DNA from 2 places in the Ochrobactrum sp. A-1 genome. Region 2 is predicted to be linked to the other one. Evidence: predicted binding sites of a transcription regulator. Region 2 holds the regulator's gene; the other holds the start of a gene.
What was found. Region 2 encodes LexA, which represses DNA repair genes until DNA is damaged. Its sites were predicted from a motif close to TGTTCNNNNTGTGTTCNG; they were not measured.

Region 1 (10,922 bases), on a different contig from region 2:
ATCCGTCGTCCCCTGGCTGTTGTGCATCATGCCGCCCGTCGCTCCTGCTGCGTCATCGCTTCACGCTCAGCCTTCCAGGCCCACGGCAGGAGACTTTCCATTTCGTTGGCTTTCACTTTGCCGGAGATGATGCGCTCCAGCACATCGGCAAGCCAGACCTCGGGGTCCACACCATTCAGTTTACAGGTGTTGACGAGCGATGCGAGGACAGCGAAAGTCTTTCCACCCCGCTCGTTGCCCACGAACAGCGAATTCTTCCTCGTCAGGGCCACGGATTTCATTGAACGCTCGACCACATTGGAATCGATCTCGACCCGGCCATCATCAAGGCAGGCTGTCAACCCGCTCCAATGGTTGAGCGTGTAGCTGACGGCCTTGCCAAGCGCCGATTTCGCCGACACCTCGTCGCGCAGTTCGGTGAGGTGGACTTTCAGCTCTCTCATGACTGGAGCAGCCTCGCGACGTCTCACGACGAGCCGGGTATCGGCGCTTTCGCCGCGCAGTTTTGCTTCGATCCGATAGACTTCCGCAATCCTGGCAAGGATCGACAAAGCCTCCGAAGAACCCGTCAGCTTGACGACATCGACGAACTTGCGCCGCGCATGAGCAAGGCAGAAGGCCAGCCGCATGGGTGCGACATTGCTCTTGCCCCGACGTTTGACCATGGTTTTATAGGCTTGGTATCCATCGACTTGAAGCACGCCGGTAAACGACGACAATTGCCCCTCGATCTCGCGGGCGCTGCGGCTTTCGGCAAAGATATAGGCCACGGCCGGCGGTGCCGGACCATTCCAGGGACGGTCGTCAACCGCCTGCGCCCATAACTGGCAGACCTTGGTTCGTTTGCGCCCCGGCTCGAGCCGCGGCAACGGCGTCTCGTCACAGAACACTCTCGGCTGCGAGCGGATAAAGGCGGTAAGCGCGTCATAGAGAAGCTCCAGCCACCAGGCGACCCGCATCACCCAGGCGCCAAGCGTACCGCGATCGATGATGACACCGCAGGAGGCCAGCATTTGCGCCTGTCGATTGAGCGGGAGATGCCAGGCAAACTTCGAAACAGCGACATGCGCGGCAAACGCCGTGGTCACCATGCCACCGTCCATCACGCGCGCCGGTGCAGGTGCTTGCACGATGGCACTCTCACAGGCCCGGCATGCATAGCGCGGCCGGATCGTCCGTTTGACCCGGACAACAGCAGGTACGATGTCGAGCGCCTCGCTGACGTCCGTGCCGATGCAATGCAGTTCGAACGAACAGCAGGGGCAAATCTTGCTCTCCGGCTCAATGATCTCTTCATAGCGCGGAAGATGCTTGGGCAAGCGGCCGATATTGCGGGCAGACGATCGCCGTGCCTGTGTTTTGTCTTCACCGGCCGGTGCGGCATCGTCATTGGCTGCAACGGGAATATCGCTTAGATCGCCCAGGTCGAGCGTTGCCTGGGCTGGATCGATGATCGTCATCTTCTCCGATTTCGTCCCGAAGAGCTGGCGCTCAAGGAAGGCAATACGCGCTTTGAGATCGGCATTCTCTTCGTCGAGTAAGAGAATGATCCGGGTCAATTGCGCAGCATCCTGGGGCAAGGGATCGGGTCGAAGCAGCATGACCGACCCTATCATATTAGCCTGAATCTTCAAGCAAAACCAATAGGATCAGCCTACTTTTGAGGGTCGTCTCACCGCGTTTCGCTTGACCCGCGTCCAGTCAATGCCAGCTAGCAAAAGCGAGAACTCCTGGGCACTCATCTGCATCGCACCATCGCGGATCGGGGGCCAAACAAACTTTCCGCTCTCCAACCACTTTGTCGCCAGGATCATGCCTGACCCATCCCAGTAAATGCAGCGAAGTCGATCCAGACGCTTGGCGCGGAAAACGAACACGTCGCCACAATAGGGATCGGCCGCGAGCGCTGACGCCACCAAAGCCACAAGGCCATTCATGCCGCGCCGGAAGTCGACCGGTTGCGTAGCCACCATGATCTTCACGCCACTCGGCGAAACTCCGATCACCGGCGACCTCGCAAGGCCGCCACCATCGCTTGCGCCAGTTCAGGTGCTACCGGGCCGATAACCGTCATGCGCGCGCCAGCAATCTCGATCTCAATTCGACCCGCGGCAAAGTGGGCGACATCTGACGGCGAGCCTGGAGCCGGCGTTCGATCGCCAACTACCGTCACCGGCACGAACATCGCCTGCTGCGCACTGGACCTCGCAGATCGTTGAGAGGTCAGCCCAGCGTCCCGGCGCCAGACGTTCAGCAAGCCGCGATTGACGCCCCAGCGCCGGGCAACGGCCGAGATGTTAACATCAGGTTCCGCGCTTTCCGCAAGGATCCGCGCCTTCTCCTCGTCAGTCCAATTCCGCCGCTGCCGCCGGCCGGTAATCACCTCGATCCGACGATACTTTCCCTCATGCCTGGCTTCATCCATGTCTTCAAGCATGGCATCAGCGCGATCTCCAATCATCCCGGTCCGCTCCTATCAATGAAGGAGCTTATCTCGCGGCATCATTCACAAAAGAAAAGGTGGGATGTTCGTCGCGCTCACGTCAGTGAAGGCATGGATATCTCCTATATAAAGCTCAGTGTAATTTAGCGATGATGGCTTGCGATGCACACTCGAATGCTTCTTGTCACAGGAAAAACACTTTATCGATTTTCATGAAGACGGTTGCTGGCGCACGGCAAAGCTTGCCAAGGCCGGAATTTTGGTCTTTGTGTTGCGCAACATTGCAAGGAGGAAAGAATGTCCGACCAGAAAGCCATCGTCATTGCCAGCGCGGCCCGCACCGCAGTCGGCGCTTTCAACGGTGCATTTGCCAATGTCCCGGCGCATGAACTGGGTGCGACGGTCATCAAAGGCGCGTTGGAACGCGCCGGTGTGGCGGCGACGGATGTGGACGAGGTTATTCTCGGGCAGGTGCTGACGGCAGGTGAAGGGCAGAACCCGGCGCGGCAGGCGGCAATGGACGCCGGTTGCCCGAAGGAGACAACGGCCTTCTCGATCAACCAGCTATGTGGTTCCGGTTTGCGGGCGGTCGCGCTCGGCATGCAACAGATTCTTTCCGGTGATGCCAAGATCATCGTGGCGGGTGGTCAGGAATCCATGTCGATGGCGCCGCATTGCGCGCATTTGCGGTCAGGCGTGAAGATGGGCGACTTCAAGATGACCGACACCATGCTGAAAGACGGCCTGATCGATGCCTTTAATGGCTATCACATGGGGATTACGGCGGAAAACATTGCCCGCCAGTGGCAATTGACCCGTAGTGATCAGGATGAGTTTGCGCTGGCCTCCCAGCAGAAGGCTGAGGCGGCACAGACTACCGGCAGGTTCGAGGATGAAATCGTTCCCTTTACCGTAAAGGGTCGCAAGGGGGATATCGTTGTTTCGGCGGACGAATATATCCGCCCCGGTACAACGATGGAGGCTTTGACCAAGCTGAAACCGGCCTTCGACAAGGAAGGAACAGTCACTGCGGGCAATGCATCCGGGATTAACGATGGCGCTGCGGCTGTTGTGCTGATGGATGCGGATGAAGCAGTCAAACGTGGTGTGAAGCCGCTGGCGCGCATCGTTTCCTGGGCAACGGCTGGCGTGGACCCGTCGATCATGGGAACGGGTCCTATTCCGGCGACCAAAAAGGCTCTGGAAAGGGCAGGCTGGAGCGTCGGCGATCTCGATCTGGTCGAAGCCAATGAAGCCTTTGCAGCGCAGTCCTGCGCTGTTGTGCGTGATCTTGGGCTCAATCCGGATATCGTCAACGTCAATGGCGGAGCAATCGCGATCGGTCATCCGATCGGTGCCTCCGGCGCGCGCGTTCTGACAACGCTGCTTTACGAAATGCAGCGCCGTGATGCCAAGCGCGGTCTGGCGACGCTTTGCATCGGCGGCGGTATGGGCGTTGCCTTGTGCGTCGAGCGCGACTGACCTTCTCCTTCATTGGAACAGAGGCGGGTGGAGAAATAGCTCCGTCCGCCTTTTTGTTTCCGCAACGAGACGTTTGAAATCCGCAGCGTCGGCGTGACAGAATTGCCGGAAAAGTTAACGCGAAATCGAAGAAATGCTCATCAAGGTTCGTCCGGTTTCGGTTTTCTATGGTGCATCGGGCACTTTGAACACCAGATGTGGTGAGAACAAATGAAGAATATTTACAGATCAGCGATTCGTCGCCGATTCGTTCCGGCTTTGGCCTGAAGGTTAACGGAGATCGAGTTTGCAACTCTTCAGGCATTAACGAAATATCAGTAATCATTAAGACTTTCTGAAGAATCGCATTGCTACCGGAACAGCCTGTTGACAGGTTTTGCCAAAAGTTAACGGCGGTGTCGTTTCGCGTCAGGAGAACCCAGAAAAGCGGAACATCCGATTCAGCATATTGTGGGGTTTTGTGTTAGACTTACTATATATTGCCGTGAACAAAAGGCGAAGCTATCCGAGTCAGCGATTCGTCGCCGATTCGTTCCAGAGTCGTTCCAATCGTTAATCGACAAGTTATTGACCGGCAGCACATCGGTCGCCGAAAGGTTGGCAACTCGTCCATACTGAAACTTAACAGGAGCGCTTTCGGTGCGGGTCGTATAGTGCTATCGCAAGAACCAGCATCCAGCCCATGACGGGCATTTGTACCGGGAATCCGATTATTGGCATGAACCAACTCCCTGCCCATGATTTGCCGCTGACCCTGAGTGGCCGCGATGTGACTGCGGTGCTTGGGCCGACCAATACCGGCAAAACCCATCTGGCCATCGAACGCATGCTGTCGCATGGAAGCGGGATGATCGGCCTGCCGCTGCGCCTTCTGGCGCGTGAGGTCTATAACCGCGTTGTGGAACGGGTCGGTGCGGCTAATGTCGCGCTGGTCACGGGTGAGGAAAAGATCGTGCCGCCCGGCGCGCGCTATTCCGTCTGCACGGTCGAGGCCATGCCGCGCCGTACCGACGTGGCTTTCGTGGCCATCGATGAAGTGCAGCTCGCCGGTGATCTGGAGCGGGGCCATATATTCACCGACCGCATCCTGCATCTGCGCGGACGGCAGGAGACGCTCCTGCTTGGTGCAGGGACCATGCGCGGCATTCTGGAAAAGCTTCTGCGTGGCATCAATGTGGTGACGCGTCCGCGCCTGTCACATCTGGCCTATGCCGGTTCCAAGAAGATTACGCGCCTGCCGAACCGTTCCGCCATTGTTGCCTTTTCCGCGGATGAAGTTTACGCGATTGCCGAGCTGATCCGTCGCCAGCGAGGAGGCGCTGCGGTGGTGATGGGCGCGCTCAGCCCGCGCACACGCAATGCACAGGTTGAACTTTACCAGTCGGGCGATGTCGATTTTCTGGTAGCGACCGATGCTATCGGCATGGGTCTTAATCTTGATGTCGATCATGTCGCCTTTGCGCAGAACCGCAAATTCGACGGCTATCAATTCCGCGATCTGACGCCTGCCGAAGTAGGACAGATCGCCGGGCGCGCGGGCCGACACCTGCGTGACGGCACCTTCGGCGTGACAGGGCAGGTGCATCCGTTCGACGAAGAACTGGTCGAGCGGGTGGAAGCGCATAATTTCGATCCGGTGAAAGTTCTGCAGTGGCGCACGGCGCGGTTCGACTTTTCATCGCTCGATTCCCTGCGATTTTCTCTGGAAACACCCGCACCGATCGAAGGATTGGCCAAGGCCTTGCCAGCCGTCGATCAACAAGCGCTTGAAAATTTGTCGAAAGACGAAGAGATTGTGCGGCTCGCCAAGACACCGGCACGCATCGAGCTTTTGTGGGACGCCTGCGCGCTGCCCGATTATCGCAAGATCGCGCCGGCGCAGCATGCCGATATCATTGCAACCATCTATCAGGATCTTGTCCGCCGAGGGAGCGTCGATGAAGATTATATGAGCGAACAGGTGCGCCGCGCCGATAGCACAGAGGGGGAAATCGACACCCTGTCGCATCGTGTGGCGCAAATTCGAACCTGGACTTTTGTGTCGCACAGGCCGGGATGGCTTGCCGATCCGACACACTGGCAGGAAAAGACGCGCGAAATTGAGGACAGATTGTCCGACGCGCTGCATGAAAGGTTGACGAAACGCTTTGTAGACCGCAGGACAAGCGTGCTTATGAGGCGCCTGAGAGAGAATGCCATGCTTGAAGCAGAAATCAGCCCTGCCGGAGACGTGATTGTCGAAGGCCACAATGTCGGGCAACTGGAAGGATTCCGTTTTACCGCTGACGTTCAGGCCGATGGGCCGGACGCCAAGGCGGTGAAGTCGGCTGCACAAAAGGCGCTGGCCGCCGAGTTCGAACGTCGCGCTGAGCGCTTTGCTGCTGCGCCGAACGGCGATTTCGCGCTCGGCTCGGATGGCGTTATGCGCTGGGTTGGCGCAACGGTCGCAACGCTGGTTGCAGGTGATGACCTGTTGAAGCCGCGTGCGGTGATCCTGGCCGACGAACAGCTTACCGGAGCGGCTCGCGACAAGGTTGCCGCGCGTATCGAACGGTTCGTCGCCCATCATATCGAAACCGTTCTGAAGCCGCTCACCGATCTGGCTGCCGCTGATGCCCTGACTGGCATGACACGCGGCCTTGCTTTCCAGATCGTCGAGAACCTTGGCAGTCTTCCGCGCCGCGATGTGGCAGAGGAAGTGCGTGGGCTCGATCAGGATTCGCGCGCGGCGCTTCGCCGTCTCGGCGTGCGTTTCGGTGCCTATCATGTCTTCATGCCCATGTTGCTGAAGCCTGCTCCTGCCGGTCTCATTACACTGCTCTGGGCGCTGAAAAACGATGGCCGCGAACGGGCCGGTTATGGCGATGTCGTGAATGTGCTGGCCGCTGGCCGCACGTCGGTCGTGGTCGATCCCGCCTTCGATCCGATGTTCTACCGTCTGGCAGGCTATCGCGTGTTGGGCCGCCGTGCCGTGCGCATCGATATTCTCGAACGTCTTGCCGATCTCATTCGCCCGGCGCTTGCCTGGCGTCCGGGTTCCGGTGCGCGTCCGGATGGCGCTTATGACGGCGGACGTTTCATCGTCACGCCTGCCATGATGTCCATTCTCGGTGCGACGACCGACGATATGGAAGAAATCCTGAAGAGCCTCGGCTATCGTCACGAGGCCATGGAAGCTGCTGCCGTCACGGCGAAGCTTGCTGAGCTGGATGCTTTCGCGGCCGAAGCTGCAGCCAAGGAAACTGGCGTTTCGCCGGTCGCAGAGGCTGAGAAGCCTGCTGTGCCAGCGGCTGAACCTGTGCCCGCACCTGTTGTTGTCGCTGAAACGGAAACCGAAGCCAAAGCGGAAGAAGCTGCACCTGTAGCGGCAGAAGCCGCATCGGCCGGTGAAACCGCAGAAACGGTGGCTGAAGAGCCAAAGCCTGTTCTTCTGTGGCGTCAGGGTCGTTTCGAAGGCCGCAACCGCAACCAGGATCAGAACCGTCAGCGTCAAAATCGCGGCAACCAGAATCGTAGTCATCAGAACCGCGATCAGGGCGGCGAAGCACGCAAGTCGGAAGGCGGAGCAGAGCAGCAGGCACGCAATGATCGTGGCGGCAAGCGCTTCGACAAGCAAAAGCGTCACGACGGCGAAGGCAAGCGCGAAGGTTCCAAGGGTGACTTCCGTGGTGGCAATCAGCGTCAGCAGAAGCGCGATCATGGCCATCAGGGCGGCAAACGGGTGGAGCAGGAACGTCCTGCGCGTATCGATCCCGATTCGCCTTTTGCCAAGCTTCTTGCTCTGAAAGAGCAGATGAAGAAGTAAGATGACTGCAGAAACGGGCGCAAGACAGCGAATCGACAAGTGGCTGTTCTTTGCGCGCGTGGTCAAATCAAGATCGCTGGCGGCGAAACTCGCCGTCGGCGGCAAGGTCCGGGTCAACCGTGACAAGATTGAGCAGGCCGCTCATCAGGTGAAGGTTGGCGATGTGCTGACCATCACACTTGATCGTCGTATCCTCATTTACAAGATAGTTGCTCCAGGTGAGCGCCGCGGTCCAGCGCCCGAAGCCCAGCTTCTTTATGAAGATCTTTCGCCGCCACCGGCATCTGCTACTGCGATGGCAGCGGAGGCGGTAGTGCCACAACGTGAGAGCGGAGCAGGGCGCCCGACCAAGAAAGAACGCCGTGAAACGGATCGTTTGCGCGGAAGCTGAGACGGACGCGTTGCCGCAGGCATCTTTTGGCGGTGATGGAAATTGCGTGTTGAACCGTCCCGGCGAAAGCCTTTTCCACGCAAAAGCCCTCAAACGAAATGCTGTTTCAGATGTGCGTGACTTCGTGACATTGCGGCGTTTGTACCCTTGTCATGGCAGGATAAAATCGTTACCTCACGCATTGTCATAAAAGGGCATGGGCTGAGGCTAGTGGTCTGATACAGACTTCGAGCAAATGTCGGAATCTAAAAGACCACTAATAAACCCATGGATCTAGTGGATTTTTCGAATTTGACGTTTGAAATGAGATTGATGTCGGGCAGGTATCAAACGTCAAATTCAATCCACTAGCAACCATTTCCGTGCACAGTGACTTCGTGGCGAGATATTCCAAAGCCCCGAGCCGATTGTAGGCTTGCCGGAGTATCGGCGCAAAGCTGTAGGATAGATAAGCTGCCTCTTCTGGAATTCGGGCGGCAACAGGAGTTCGACGATGACGTATGTCGTGACCGATAATTGCATTCGCTGCAAATATACGGACTGCGTCGAGGTCTGTCCGGTCGATTGCTTCTACGAAGGCGAAAACATGCTCGTCATCAATCCCGACGAGTGCATCGACTGTGGCGTATGTGAACCGGAATGCCCTGCCGAGGCGATAAGCCCCGACACCGAGCCGGGCCTCGACAAGTGGTTGGAGCTGAATACGGAATATGCGGCAAAATGGCCCAATATTACCGCGAAAAAGGATGCCCTGCCGGAAGCCAAGGAAATGGACGGGGTGGCTGGCAAGCTGGAGAAGTATTTCTCTGCCGAGCCGGGTAGTGGTGACTAATACCGGCCCGGTGTTGCAAGCGCTGCTTGCATGCTGCTGCAAGCACGACGGTATTGCATAAGTATGTCTTTGTTTCGGAAGACCTTGCGCTTCCGAGATACGTACGTTCAGCCTGTCAAGACTGCCAGGTTGTCTGACAATGCTCGAATACAGCAATTATCACTTGCTTTTTCTGCAAGGCATCGGCAAAAGACGAATGAAATCACGGGAAAACGCCCATCTTTTAGGCGTGTTGCATTGCCAAATACGACATATTTGGCAATTTGTTGATTCTTTCGCGAAATTGTGTTAGGTTGCTCCAATAATTTCGGTGACTGGACGTCAATTCGTGGCTCTATGCGTTAATCTCTGAAAGGGCTGATCTTTAGTACCGGGCTGAATGGCACCGGGGAAGATGATTGCGATTTGGCGTCGTCCCCCTCACCGTACACCCGGTCGGCTAGATTTGCCGTCAGATACGTTTTCAGTTCCAAACCGACAAACAACTTCCGTGCTTCATTATCTCCGGAGCGCGGTCGAAAATCATGTGTCAACCGGCGGGTTGCGCCGGGCACAACAGGGAGTAATGAAGCGTATGTCATCCCAGCAGAAAAAGTCTCCAGTAGCGCGTGGCGGTTTCAAGGCCGGTGAGGCGATCGTGTATCCGGCTCATGGCGTCGGCCAGATCGTCACCATCGAAGAGCAGGAAGTGGCAGGCCACAAGCTCGAGCTTTTCGTGATCGATTTCGAAAAAGACAAGATGCGCCTGAAGGTGCCAGTAGCCAAAGCCGCTTCCATCGGTATGCGCAAGCTGTCGGAGACCGACTATGTTGAACGTGCACTGAAGGTCGTACAGGGTCGCGCACGTGTGAAGCGTACCATGTGGTCGCGCCGCGCCCAGGAATATGATGCGAAGATCAATTCCGGCGATCTGATCTCGATCTCGGAAGTCGTTCGCGATCTTTTCCGCGCTGAGAACCAGCCGGAACAGTCTTATTCGGAACGCCAGCTTTATGAAGCTGCCCTTGATCGCATGGCGCGCGAAATCGCTGCCGTGAACAAGCTTTCGGAAACCGAAGCAGTTCGTCTGATCGAAGCAAATCTCGCCAAGGGACCGAAGCGTGGCAAAGCCGACGCTGAAGCGGATATTGAGGACGATGAAGTCGAAGCCGCATAAGCTTTACTTCGCTTTCTTTCAAAAAAGCCCGGCCAAAGCCGGGCTTTTTTTGTTTGCTACTTGACCAGCAGGAATTGGGTCCGCAGCCCTCCATGCAAATAGAGGGCAATATGGTTTGGTTAAAATTCTATTGAATTTCGCAATCAATCATTAACCTCCCTGGTCATCTTCCTGCGTTGCCAGAGAATTATCTCTTGGAGAGAGGGAACCTGATCGCAGCTGATGCGTTCTCCCAGACACCAGTTCGTAAACGGGTTTGTTTTGCGGCGTAATCATATTGGCCAAAGAATAGGCCTGGCGGGGAGTTTTGGGCGAATTCGCACGTTCGTCCAAGGAGTCTTTGTGGGACTGGCATATCCTTCCACTGAACGCCCGTCGGGCGTGAGTTCAGAACAGGAGAACCAGATGAAGCAGTCATCCATGTGCAGTTCTTCCGCAGTTCCAGCCAATCGCATGCCTATGGTTGCGCGTAGCCTCCCAGCGACAGCAGCCTCTTCTCAATCCATGATCCGCAGCGCAATGTCGGCTCCCTATCTGGAGCGCGAAGAGGAGCGAGCCCTCGCCATTCGCTGGAAGGAACTGAAAGATCAGGAAGCACTACATCGCATCACATCCGCACATATGAGACTGGTCATCTCCATGGCCGGGCGCTTCCGCAAGTTCAAATTGCCGATGAACGATCTCATTCAGGAAGGTTACGTCGGTCTTCTTGAAGCCGCCGCACGTTTCGATCCCGAACGGGAAGTGCGTTTTTCGACCTATGCGTCGTGGTGGATTCGCGCGTCTATGCAGGATTATATCCTGCGCAACTGG
Region 2 (10,922 bases):
GGCGGATCAGGTCTGGACCGCAATCGAAACTGAAGAAGGACGTGGCATACTCTTTCTTCTGCTGCCGGTTTTTGCCGGTATTGGCGCGATCATCTATTTTACGCTCTCATTCGAGCCTGCATGGACACCACTTTTGTCCACGCTCGGGATCGCCGTAGTATTGCGGATTGTGACGCGCAGACAATTCGCCGCTGCGCAAGGCGTGACATTGGCGATCGCTCTGCTGGCAGGGCTTTTGGTCGGCAAATGGGAGACGGAACGCCGTGCGACACCGATGCTGGGCTCCGATGTGGCGACACGCGTAACGGGCCGGGTTGTTGCTCTTGAATACCAGGATAACGGCAGCTGGCGGATAACGCTTGATGTGCTCCAGACCGAACGCCCCAAACTCCGTTTTCCGCCCAAGCGCATCCGCGTCAATGCAAGGGACATTCCTGCATCGACGGTGATCGGCGGCGGACTGACGGGTTGTGCCCGATTGCGGACCCCTTCAGGCCCGGTTCGCCCCGGCAACTATGATTTCTCGTTTCACGCTTATTTCAATGGGATTGGCGACAATGGTTTCTTTCTCGGAACACCCAAAGTGGCGACGGTTTCTCCGCCAGATGAACTGACTGCGGAAATTTCCCAGTGGATTGCCATGTTGCGTGTTCGGGTGTCTGAACGAATCGAGGAAGTGATAGGTGGGGAGGATGGCAGTGTCGCCTCGGCACTCGTAGCAGGCACGCGGGCGGGGATTAGTGAGCAGACGAATGAAGATCTGCGCAAAGCGGGGCTTGCGCATATTCTGTCGATCTCCGGCTTGCATATGGCGCTTGCAGCCGGAGTCGTCATGCTGACGTTGCGATCTCTTTTCGCTCTTTTTCCGGCTTTCAGCGTGCGGCATCCCGTGAAGAAGTATGCGGCATTTCTCTCCCTGCTAAGCTGTACTTTCTATCTTGCGATGTCGGGTGCGGATGTGGCGGCACAACGAAGCTATGTAATGATCGCGGTCATGCTTGGTGCATTGCTGGTGGACCGTGCTGCTATCAGTATGCGCAATCTGGCGATCGCGGCCATGGCTATGATTGCAATCTCGCCGCATGAAATATTGGGGCCGAGTTTTCAAATGTCTTTTTCGGCTACGGCCGCGTTGATTGCAGGTTTTGCCTGGTGGAGCGAGCGGAACGCGATCGGGCAGGTTGGAGCGGGAAAGCGTGGGAAGGCCACCTATGGCTTCGCTGGAAAAGTCCTGAAGCCTATCACAGCTGCGGCTGGTACTTCACTCATTGCCGGACTGGCGAGCGGGATTTTTGCAGCTTATCATTTCAACAACACAGCGCCGTTCGGCTTGGTAGGAAATGTCCTCGCTGAGCCCGTAATAGCTCTTCTCGTAATGCCGTTTGCCGTCTTCGGCCTTGTGTTGATGCCATTGCAACTGGACTGGGTGCCTTTGCAGATAATGGGCTGGGGTATCTTCGCTGTCAGACACATTGCCTCTTTTGTTGCGGCGTGGTCCCCCGATGGCAATCCCGGCGCCATGCCTGCACTCACTCTCGTTTTCTGGACCATTGCGCTTGTTCTGGCTGTTGTTCTGTCGACGAGATTGAAGGTGTTGGCGCTGCCCTTCATCGTTCTTGGGTTCGCTGCTTTCGTCAGGGAACCTTTTCCCGACATCGTGATATCAGAAGATGCCAAACTGGTTGGAGTCCGACTGGCTGATGGGAGATTTGCAGTCAATCGGAGCCGTCCGTCGCAATTTACAGTCGATAATTGGAAAACAGCATATCTGGTCGAAGAATTCATTGCACCGCCATCGGGTAAAAACAGAAAACGAACCGATGCGGACGGGTTCGAATGTGAAGATGGATTGTGCACGATCAACTTGCGCGATGGCCACACACTGGCCTACACAGCAGATATCGCAATGCAAGAGACCGCCTGCAACATCGGCGATGTGGTCATTCTCGCTGTTCCTGGCAAGGAATCTTCGTGCGGGCGCTCAACAACTCTGAGCATCAGTAAACGCGATCTGGCGCTAAAGGGATCTGTGGAGATAAGACTCGGAAAAACAGAAGAACAAAACCGAACTCATCAGGCCTTATCCTTAATTTCTCCCAAAACAACGAAAGCTGAGGCGGCGTCGCCAACATCTGAACTGCAACAGGACAGCCGGATAACATTTGCTGTCGATACACCGAGCCGTCCCTGGCATTTGCATCGCATCCATTCACGTCCGGCACGCGGTTTAGCGGAACGCGAGTACAAACCAAAATCCCGTTCTGCCCAAAATGCAGCAAGCTGTTCATCAGACGCCAATGATGATGCAAATCGCTGCGAATGATCCCAGAAGGCTCCCGGCTAAAAGGGAACTTTGGATACGTCCTATCTCTTTGCTTTACGCATTTTCCAGCGCAAAGCCGTTTCTCTTTTTGCCGGAAACATCTTAATAGCGGCGGATCAGGCCAACGAGCTTGCCTTGAACGCGCACTCGGTCGGGGCCGAAGATTCGTGTCTCATAGGCAGGGTTGGCTGCTTCGAGCGCGATGGATGCACCCTTACGACGAAAGCGCTTCAACGTGGCTTCTTCGTCATCGACGAGAGCGACGACGATTTCACCAGGATTTGCGGATTCGCCACGCTTGATGATGACTGTGTCTCCATCGAAAATTCCGGCATCGATCATTGAATCGCCTCTGACCTCGAGAGCGTAATGCTCACCCGCACCAATCATTTCTGGTGGAAGGCTGAGGGAATGGGTCTGATTCTGGATGGCTGAAATCGGCACACCAGCAGCAATTCGCCCCATGACCGGCACGGAAACAGTTGCGGACGTGTCGTCATTCGTGGCCACAGGGGCAGGGCGCAACGGTGGAGGCGACGGCGCTTTGCCAAGGCTGCCTTCGATAACGCTAGGAGCGAACTTCTTTTGTGCATTGAGCCCTGGAGCAATAGAATCCGGCAGGCGCAGGACCTCAAGCGCACGTGCTCGGTTCGGCAAACGACGGATGAAGCCACGTTCCTCCAGAGCGGTGATCAGACGATGGATACCCGATTTTGAAGCCAGATCGAGCGCTTCCTTCATTTCATCGAAAGACGGGGGAATGCCCGTTTCTTTTAGACGTTCATGAATGAACAGCAGAAGCTCGTGCTGTTTACGGGTTAACATGCGCGACACCCTCCCGGCCAAGAATCGAGAAAAACAAAACCAGAACGAACACTATATGTTCCAGTCTTGTTCTGCAATGGTTTTAAAATCATTAACGCTTGAGCCGAGAGCGAACGGAATGCCATGCTTGCAGAGCTTTATTTGCAAGTCAGGGCAATGTGAAGTTAAAATAATTTATAATTTACAATAGATTATATGTTGTTCTTCATGCATTATCGAGGTCGAACGTTGTGTCAAATCTATAGCATGAGGACACGGCAATCGTCGCCGACCGCAGCTTCTGGGGCGTTCTCATCCCTGATGAGAAGTGCTTTCGAGCCGACGAGAGCCGAAAGCATAGACGAATCCTGGATTGGAAATGGCTTTGCTATCAGAGTTCCATCCGGGGTTGATTCGATTGTAGCTCGGATATAATCGCGGCGGTGGTCATTCGCAGGTAGGGTAGCGCCCAGCTTTGCGGTCCGGATATCGGCATCGAGGCTGGTTCCGGCAAGCTTGGCGACAAGCGGACGGAGAAAGACAAGGCTACAGACGAGACTCGAAACGGGATTGCCTGGCAAGCCTATGACATGCACAATTTTGCCGTTCACACTGATGCGTCCGTACATCAGGGGTTTGCCCGGCCTCATGGCTATCTTCCAAAAATCGAGATTGACCCCCAATTTCTGAAGCGCACCATGCACAAAATCCCGGTCACCGACGGACGCGCCGCCAATCGTAACCAGAATGTCGATGCCACTTTGCAGGCTGTCTGCTATTGCCTGTTCGATCTTGGCAGGATCGTCCGGAATAATCCCCTTATCTTCAGGGCTGCCGCCCGCTCGCCTTATGATTTCAGCGATTCCGACACTGTTTGACGCAACAATCTGGTCTTTTCCGGGTGTTTCACCCGGCGCGACAAGCTCATCACCGGTCGCGACGATTGCTACCTTGGGTTTTTGGAATACGTCGATTTTCGCGTGTCCGCTTGCAGCGGCGAGCGACAGGGCAGCGGCATCCAACTCACGTCCGCTCGAAATGACGATATTACCAGGCGAAAAGTCGAGCCCCGCGCGGCGTATATGCCGTCCCGGCTCTATTCCTTCGTGAACAGTGAGCCGGTTACCCAAACGCTCGGTGTGTTCCTGAATGACAATTGTGTCTGTGCCTTTGGGCAGTGGCGCGCCGGTGAAAATGCGAACCGCCTGTCCGATCCCCAATTTGCCCTCGAAGCGGTTGCCCGCCGCCGATTCACCGATGATGTCGAAATCAACTGGATAAGAGATGTTGTCCGGTGCGATCAGGGCGTAACCATCCATTGCCGACCCGTCGAAAGGCGGCTGGAGAAAATGCGCCAGCACAGGTGTTGCAACCACGCGCCCGCCCGCATCGGACAAGGTGACTTGCTCTTTGCCGTGCGGTTCCGCAGATTTCAGGATGCGGGCCAGTGCTTCATCGACCGGGAGAAGGGACATGGTGTTTCCTCTCGAACTGAATTGTGGACCCGTTTAGAGCATAAAACCTGTCTGGAAGAATTGATCCAGAACAAGGTTCAGCGATTATGCCGTCCAGTCACCTGATTTGCCGCCGCTTTTTTCGGTAACGCGGATGCCGCCGATCTCCATATGTTTGTCGACGGCTTTGGCCATGTCATAGATGGTAAGACACGTTACGGAAACGGCAGTGAGGGCTTCCATTTCCACGCCAGTGCGTCCTTTGAGCTTGGCGAGTGCGCGAACGCGCAAACCGGGTAGTGCCTGATCCGGTTCGATTTCGACAGCGACTTTGGTCAGCATAAGCGGATGGCAGAGGGGAATCAGGTCGGCGGTCTTTTTTGCCGCCATGATGCCTGCCAGACGCGCAGCGCCAATGACGTCACCCTTCGCGGCATTGCCTTCCAGAATGATCGCCAGCGTTTCCGGCTTCATTCTGACTGATCCTTCGGCTGTGGCTTGGCGTTCGGTTTCATCCTTCGCCCCAACATCCACCATATTGGCAGCACCAGTCTGGTCGATATGGGTGAGCTTGGACGTCATCGGTCAGGCCTTGCCGGTCAGGAGTTCACGGGTAGCCGCAGTGACATCTTCCCGGCGCATCAGGCTCTCGCCGATGAGGAAGGTCCCGATTCCGGATTTTTCCAAACGCAGGCAATCTTCGTGTGTGAATATGCCGCTTTCACCAACCAGAACACGATCGGAAGGTGCCATTCTCGACAGGCGTTCCGACACGGCGAGATCAACCTCAAACGTACGCAAATTGCGATTGTTGACGCCGAGCAGACGCGACGAAAGCTTCAGTGCGCGTTCCATCTCGGTTTCGTCGTGAACTTCGATGAGTGCATCCATGCCAAGATCGAACGCGGTTTCTTCCAACGCCTTTGCCAGATCGTCATCGACGCTAGCAAGAATGATCAGAATGCAGTCCGCACCCCAGCTACGCGCTTCATGCACTTGGTAGGTATCGAACAGAAAGTCTTTGCGCAGGGCTGGGAGACTGCAAGCGTTACGCGCTGCTGTCAGAAATTCCGGTGCTCCCTGAAAGGACGGCGTGTCAGTCAGTACGGAAAGACAAGCGGCACCGCCGGTCTCGTAGGCTTTTGCAAGTGCTGGCGGATCGAAATCAGGGCGGATGAGGCCTTTCGAAGGGCTTGCCTTCTTGATCTCGGCGATCAGTGCAAATTCACCAGCAGCGCGTTTGGCCTCCAGCGCGCTGAGGAAACCGCGCGGCGCTTCCTGATCCTGTGCACGCGCCTTGAGATCGGCGACGGTGCGCTCGGCCTTGGCTGCGGCGATTTCCTCGCGCTTGTAAGCCTCGATCTTGCGCAGAATGTCGGTGGACATGACTTAATCCTTTCCGTCAGGCAGCTTTGTTGTTCGAAACGGCAATTACCTTCTGCAAGACAGCAAGTGCAGCACCGCTGTCGATGGATTGCGCTGCGAGAGCGATGCCTTCTTTCAGATCCTTCGCTTTGCCTGCAATGACGAGTGCTGCGCCTGAATTGAGCAGGACGATATCTCGATAGGCATTTTTACTACCTTCAAGCACGCCGAGCAAAGCCTTGGCATTCAGTGAAGCCTCGCCACCCTTCAGTTCTGCCGGATCGCAACGACGGAGTCCAACTTCTTCCGGCGTGATTTCAAAAGTACGGATTTGACCATTTTCAAGAGCGGCAACTTGTGTCGTGCCAGCGGTGGTCATTTCATCAAGCCCGTCGCCGTAAACCACCCAGGCTGCTTCGGAGCCTAGTTCCTTGAGCACTTCAGCCAACGGTACGAGCCATTGCGGCGCAAACACGCCAACAAGCTGACGCTTGACACTGGCCGGATTGGAAAGAGGGCCAAGGAGATTGAAGATAGTGCGTGTTCCGAGTTCGACGCGAGAGGGACCAACATGGCGCATGGCGGAGTGGTGCATCGGTGCAAACATGAAACCGAGGCCGGCTTCGGTGATGCTGCGGCCGATGATGCTCGCGTCGGCCTCGATATTGATGCCGAGAGCGGCTAGCGCATCGGCGGCACCGGAACGTGAGGAGAGGGCGCGGTTGCCATGCTTGGCGACAGGAACACCAGCACCAGCGACAACAAATGCCGAGCAGCTTGAAACATTGTAGGAACCCGACTGGTCACCACCGGTTCCGACAATATCGATTGCGTCGGCAGGAGCTGAAACTGCCAGCATCCGCGAGCGCATGGACGCAACCGCACCGGCAATTTCTGGTACCGTTTCACCGCGCACGCGCAATGCCATCAACAGCCCGCCGATCTGCGACGGAGTTGCTTGTCCCGACATCATTATATCGAAGGCGGTCCTGGAATCCTCAAGCGAAAGCGGCTCGCCTGATGCGGCTTTCGCGATATAGGGTTTTAGATCAGCCATTTTTGATGCCCACCGTCCTTAAAACGCCAGAGCGTTGTTGATGACGGCCTGATTTATCTTCACAGGGTACTGCTTCTGTAGTTCGCCGACGAGCTGTTCGAGAACATCGTCCGAGAGCGATGTGGCCAGATACTTCTGCTGCTGTTCCGGAATAGCTTCCGGACCAGCTCCTGCGGGTTCGGTTACTTCAACAACCTTGAACAGAATCTGGGCATCGTCCGAAGGTGCTGCAGCGCTCCCGGTGAAACCATCTGCTCCACGGAAAATCTGAGCCGCTGCGGCCGTTCCGATATCGGCATCGTTGGTCGTGCGGACAACACCACGCTTGGTCTGCTTCTCAACACCCATTTCGGAGGCAATCGTGTCGAGTGTCGCACCGCCGTCGAGGCGCTTCTTCAGGTCTTCCACCCGCTGGTTGAGGCGCTTGACAGCTTCCTCGCCCTTCCATGCCGCCACAACCTTGTCCTTGACCTCGTCGAGCGTACGTTCACGTGCCGGAGTTACGCCGTCGATCTGGTACCAGAGATAGCCGATATTACCCATGGTCAGGGCATCGTTGTCAAAACCCTGATCGGCCTGGAAAGCAGCAGAAAGCAATGCTTCGGAATTTGGTAGTTGAACGGGATTGCCGGAAGGATCGTTGCCCTCGGCATCAACGGCTTCCACGGTAACGGATTTGAGGCTCAGTTTCTTTGCCACATCAGCCATGGATGCGCCGTCGGAACGATCCTGTTCGTAGGAATCATGAATGCCGCTGATGCTGCTTGCCGCGATATTATTTGCAAGCGTGGTGCGAATTTCACCTTCAACTTCAGCCAGCGGCTTCACATGGGCCGGTTCAATCTGTGTCACGCGCAGGATAACAGGACCAAAACTGCCCTTGACGACTTGGCTCACGCCATTTTCTGAAAGTGCAAAAGCTGCATCGGCAACCGCCTGATCGGGAATAGCGGATTTTTCAAACGAACCAAGTTTCAAGTCGTCTTCTGTTTTGCCTTGTTCCTTGCCGATATCGACAAAGCTGGTTCCCGCGGCGATTTTCTGCTGGGCAGCTTCAGCTGCGGCTTCATCGGCAAAGCTCAACTGCTCGATGGTGCGCTTTTCGATCGTACTGAAGCGATCTTTGTTCTTTTCGTAATATTCGTTGATTTCATCCTGTGTGACGGCAGACGGATCGGCAATATCAGTCGGTTCCAGCTTCACATAGGTTATCTTCCGGTATTCCGGTGCTTTGTACTCGTCCTTGTGCGCATCAAAATAGGTCTTGAGCGCATTATCGGACGGGGCAGGGGTGGCATCGGCTTTTTCAGCCTGAATGGTTACATAATCAACGCTGCGGGTTTCACCCTGATAAAGGGCCAGCGCCTTCAACGCCGCATTCGGGAGCTTGATGCCATCGGTGGCGGCTTCCACGATCTGCTGGCGGCGGGCAACTTTCGCGCGGTTGTCGAGATAGTCCTGCGCACGAATACCGGATTGACGAAGTACCGCATCGAACTGTGCACGATTGAAGTTGCCGCTTGCGTCATGGAAAGCCGGATCTTCGCCGGTCAGCCGTGCAATTCCATCTTTGGAAAGGCCGAGCTGCATGTTGCGCGCACCTTCATCCAGCACGACACCGGCTGCGAGCTGTGCGAGTACCTGATTTTCGACGCCGAACGCCTGCGCCTGCTCCCGCGTCAGACGTTGGCGAAGCTGTTGCGACAAACGCATCATTTGTTGTTCATAGGCGAAACGATAGTCGGTGGCACTCACTTCGGAATCGCCTGCCGTCAAAGCGGCGTTGCCTGCCAGGCCGCCGCGAAAGACATCGGAGATGCCCCAAATCGCAAAGCTCAGTACAAGCAGGCCAAGCAGAAGCTTGGCGACCCAGGATTGAGCGGCGGAACGCAGGCTGTCGAGCATTGGAAACCCTTCAAGAATAAATTGAAGCTCGGCTTTTATAGATAGAGCCAGTCAGGGGATAACCTCAAGCCAGCCCTATATGCAAGGTCTCATTGCATATAGGCACTCAAGAACATTTGCATTGCGGCACGAATACGCTTAGTCAGTGGCAAATTTTGGCGCTGGTCCGCTTTTGCGAGGTGGTAGCGTCAACTGTTTTGAACAGGCGAGGAGAATGAAATGACTCCGGGAATCCGTCCGCTGGTTGCTGGCAACTGGAAGATGAATGGTACAGGAGAATCCCTGACCGAACTGCGCGCGATTGCTGCGGGTCTGAGCTCCGATCTCGGTCGCAAGCTCGATGCGGTTATCTGCGTGCCGGCGACGCTTCTTTCTCGCGCAGCGGAAACACTTGAAGGCGAAACCGTTGGCCTCGGCGGACAGGACGCTCACCATAAAGTGTCTGGTGCGCATACGGGTGATATTTCTGCTGCGATGCTCAAAGAGGCAGGCGCCACACATGTCATTATCGGCCATTCCGAGCGTCGGACTGACCATCATGAAAACAATGATGCCATTCACGCCAAGACCGAAGCCGCATGGGCAGCCGGACTGATCGCTATCGTTTGCGTTGGCGAAACCGCCGATGAGCGCAAGGCCGAGCGTACACTGGATGTGATCGGCAAGCAGCTTGCCGGTTCTTTACCTGATGGTGTCAACGCCGAGAATACGATCATTGCTTATGAACCGGTTTGGGCAATCGGTACGGGGCTGACGCCGACTGTGCAGGACGTGCGGGCTGCGCATGCCTTCATGCGCGAGCAACTGATCGAACGTTTCGGCACGAAAGGCGCACATCTTCGCCTGCTCTACGGTGGTTCAGTCAAGCCTTCCAACGCAACCGAATTGCTCGGTGTTGCAGATGTTGATGGCGCACTTGTCGGTGGAGCCAGCTTGAAGGCGACTGATTTTCTCGCCATATGCGAAACCTATCGTAATTTGTAATCGGCACATCGCGTCTGCCTATCTTGGTCTCGGGGCTTGGATTATCGGACAATAGCGTGTAAAGAGCCGCTCTAGTTTTAGGGATATAAAGACCGTAACCCATGCAGACCGTAATCATTGTCATTCACTTGTTGATCGTGCTGGCGCTTGTCGGCGTTGTGCTTATCCAGCGTTCGGAAGGCGGCGGCCTTGGTATTGGCGGTGGTTCAGGGTTCATGACGGCTCGCGGCGCAGCGAACGCGCTGACCCGCACGACAGCCATTCTTGCGATCGGTTTCTTCGCGACCTCGCTTATTCTCGGCATCATGGCGCGCTACGGCGAAAAGCCAACCGACATTCTCAATCGTATTCCGGCGGCAACCGGCAGTCAGACTGCTCCGGCGGGCGGCAATGGTGGTGGTATTCTGAATCAGCTGGGTGGCGAGTCTTCGCGTCCAGATACCAATCAGACTGCGCCGGCAGCTCCGGGCGCCGCAGCACCGGTGACGCAGCCTGATGCTACACAGCCGCAGGCTCCGGTCGTTCCAGAAACTCCGGCCAATCCGGTTCCAAGCTCGCAGTAAAGATACGAGCTAGATGAACGCAATACGAAACCGGCCCTTGAGGCCGGTTTTCTTTTTGTTAACCGTAGAGCCGCAAAGTGTTGCAGCTAGGCAATACGCTGCCGCGAATCGCATTGCAGAACGATGGCGGCGAATTGAGAACCGATTGGCTTTGCAGTAAGGAGATCGAAAGTCTGCTCGCAACTAATGTGGCAGATGTTTCTCCCTTGTGCTTGATTTTCGGGAACCGAACATGTTTTCACGCCGTATTCTGATGGCAGGTATTGCAAGTCTTTGCATTGGAGCGACCGCTCCGGCATTTGCAGCTTCGCCGGTAAGCGCTGAAGCGCAGCTCAATGAAGCTGCCGCATCCGTTCAGCAGGTTGCGCTTTCAAGTGACACCAAGGCCAATCCTGAGAAGCCGAAGAAGAAAAAGGCTTCCAAGAGCGGCAACGCGGTGAAGGCGAATAAGTACAATATCAATCCGA

Region 1: the regulator LexA is predicted to act here: its motif matches at 4,456-4,473, upstream of MKS82_RS11835 (helicase-related protein).

The regions. Positions count from the first base shown of each region.
Region 1 is NZ_JAKVQC010000004.1:458,205-469,126, reverse strand. It holds gene MKS82_RS11860 (UPF0149 family protein) at 1-30, opposite strand, end outside; gene tnpC (IS66 family transposase) at 27-1,601, opposite strand; gene tnpB (IS66 family insertion sequence element accessory protein TnpB) at 1,650-2,006, opposite strand; gene tnpA (IS66-like element accessory protein TnpA) at 2,003-2,461, opposite strand; gene MKS82_RS11840 (acetyl-CoA C-acetyltransferase) at 2,741-3,925, shown strand; gene MKS82_RS11835 (helicase-related protein) at 4,644-7,730, shown strand; gene MKS82_RS11830 (RNA-binding S4 domain-containing protein) at 7,732-8,121, shown strand; gene fdxA (ferredoxin FdxA) at 8,615-8,953, shown strand; gene MKS82_RS11820 (CarD family transcriptional regulator) at 9,528-10,109, shown strand; gene MKS82_RS11815 (RNA polymerase factor sigma-32) at 10,515-10,922, shown strand, end outside.
Region 2 is NZ_JAKVQC010000003.1:108,440-119,361, forward strand. It holds gene MKS82_RS02095 (ComEC/Rec2 family competence protein) at 1-2,323, shown strand, start outside; gene lexA (transcriptional repressor LexA) at 2,426-3,148, opposite strand; gene MKS82_RS02105 (molybdopterin molybdotransferase MoeA) at 3,388-4,602, opposite strand; gene moaC (cyclic pyranopterin monophosphate synthase MoaC) at 4,687-5,163, opposite strand; gene trpC (indole-3-glycerol phosphate synthase TrpC) at 5,167-5,967, opposite strand; gene trpD (anthranilate phosphoribosyltransferase) at 5,984-7,003, opposite strand; gene MKS82_RS02125 (peptidyl-prolyl cis-trans isomerase) at 7,022-8,908, opposite strand; gene tpiA (triose-phosphate isomerase) at 9,128-9,892, shown strand; gene secG (preprotein translocase subunit SecG) at 9,994-10,455, shown strand; gene MKS82_RS02140 (L,D-transpeptidase) at 10,688-10,922, shown strand, end outside.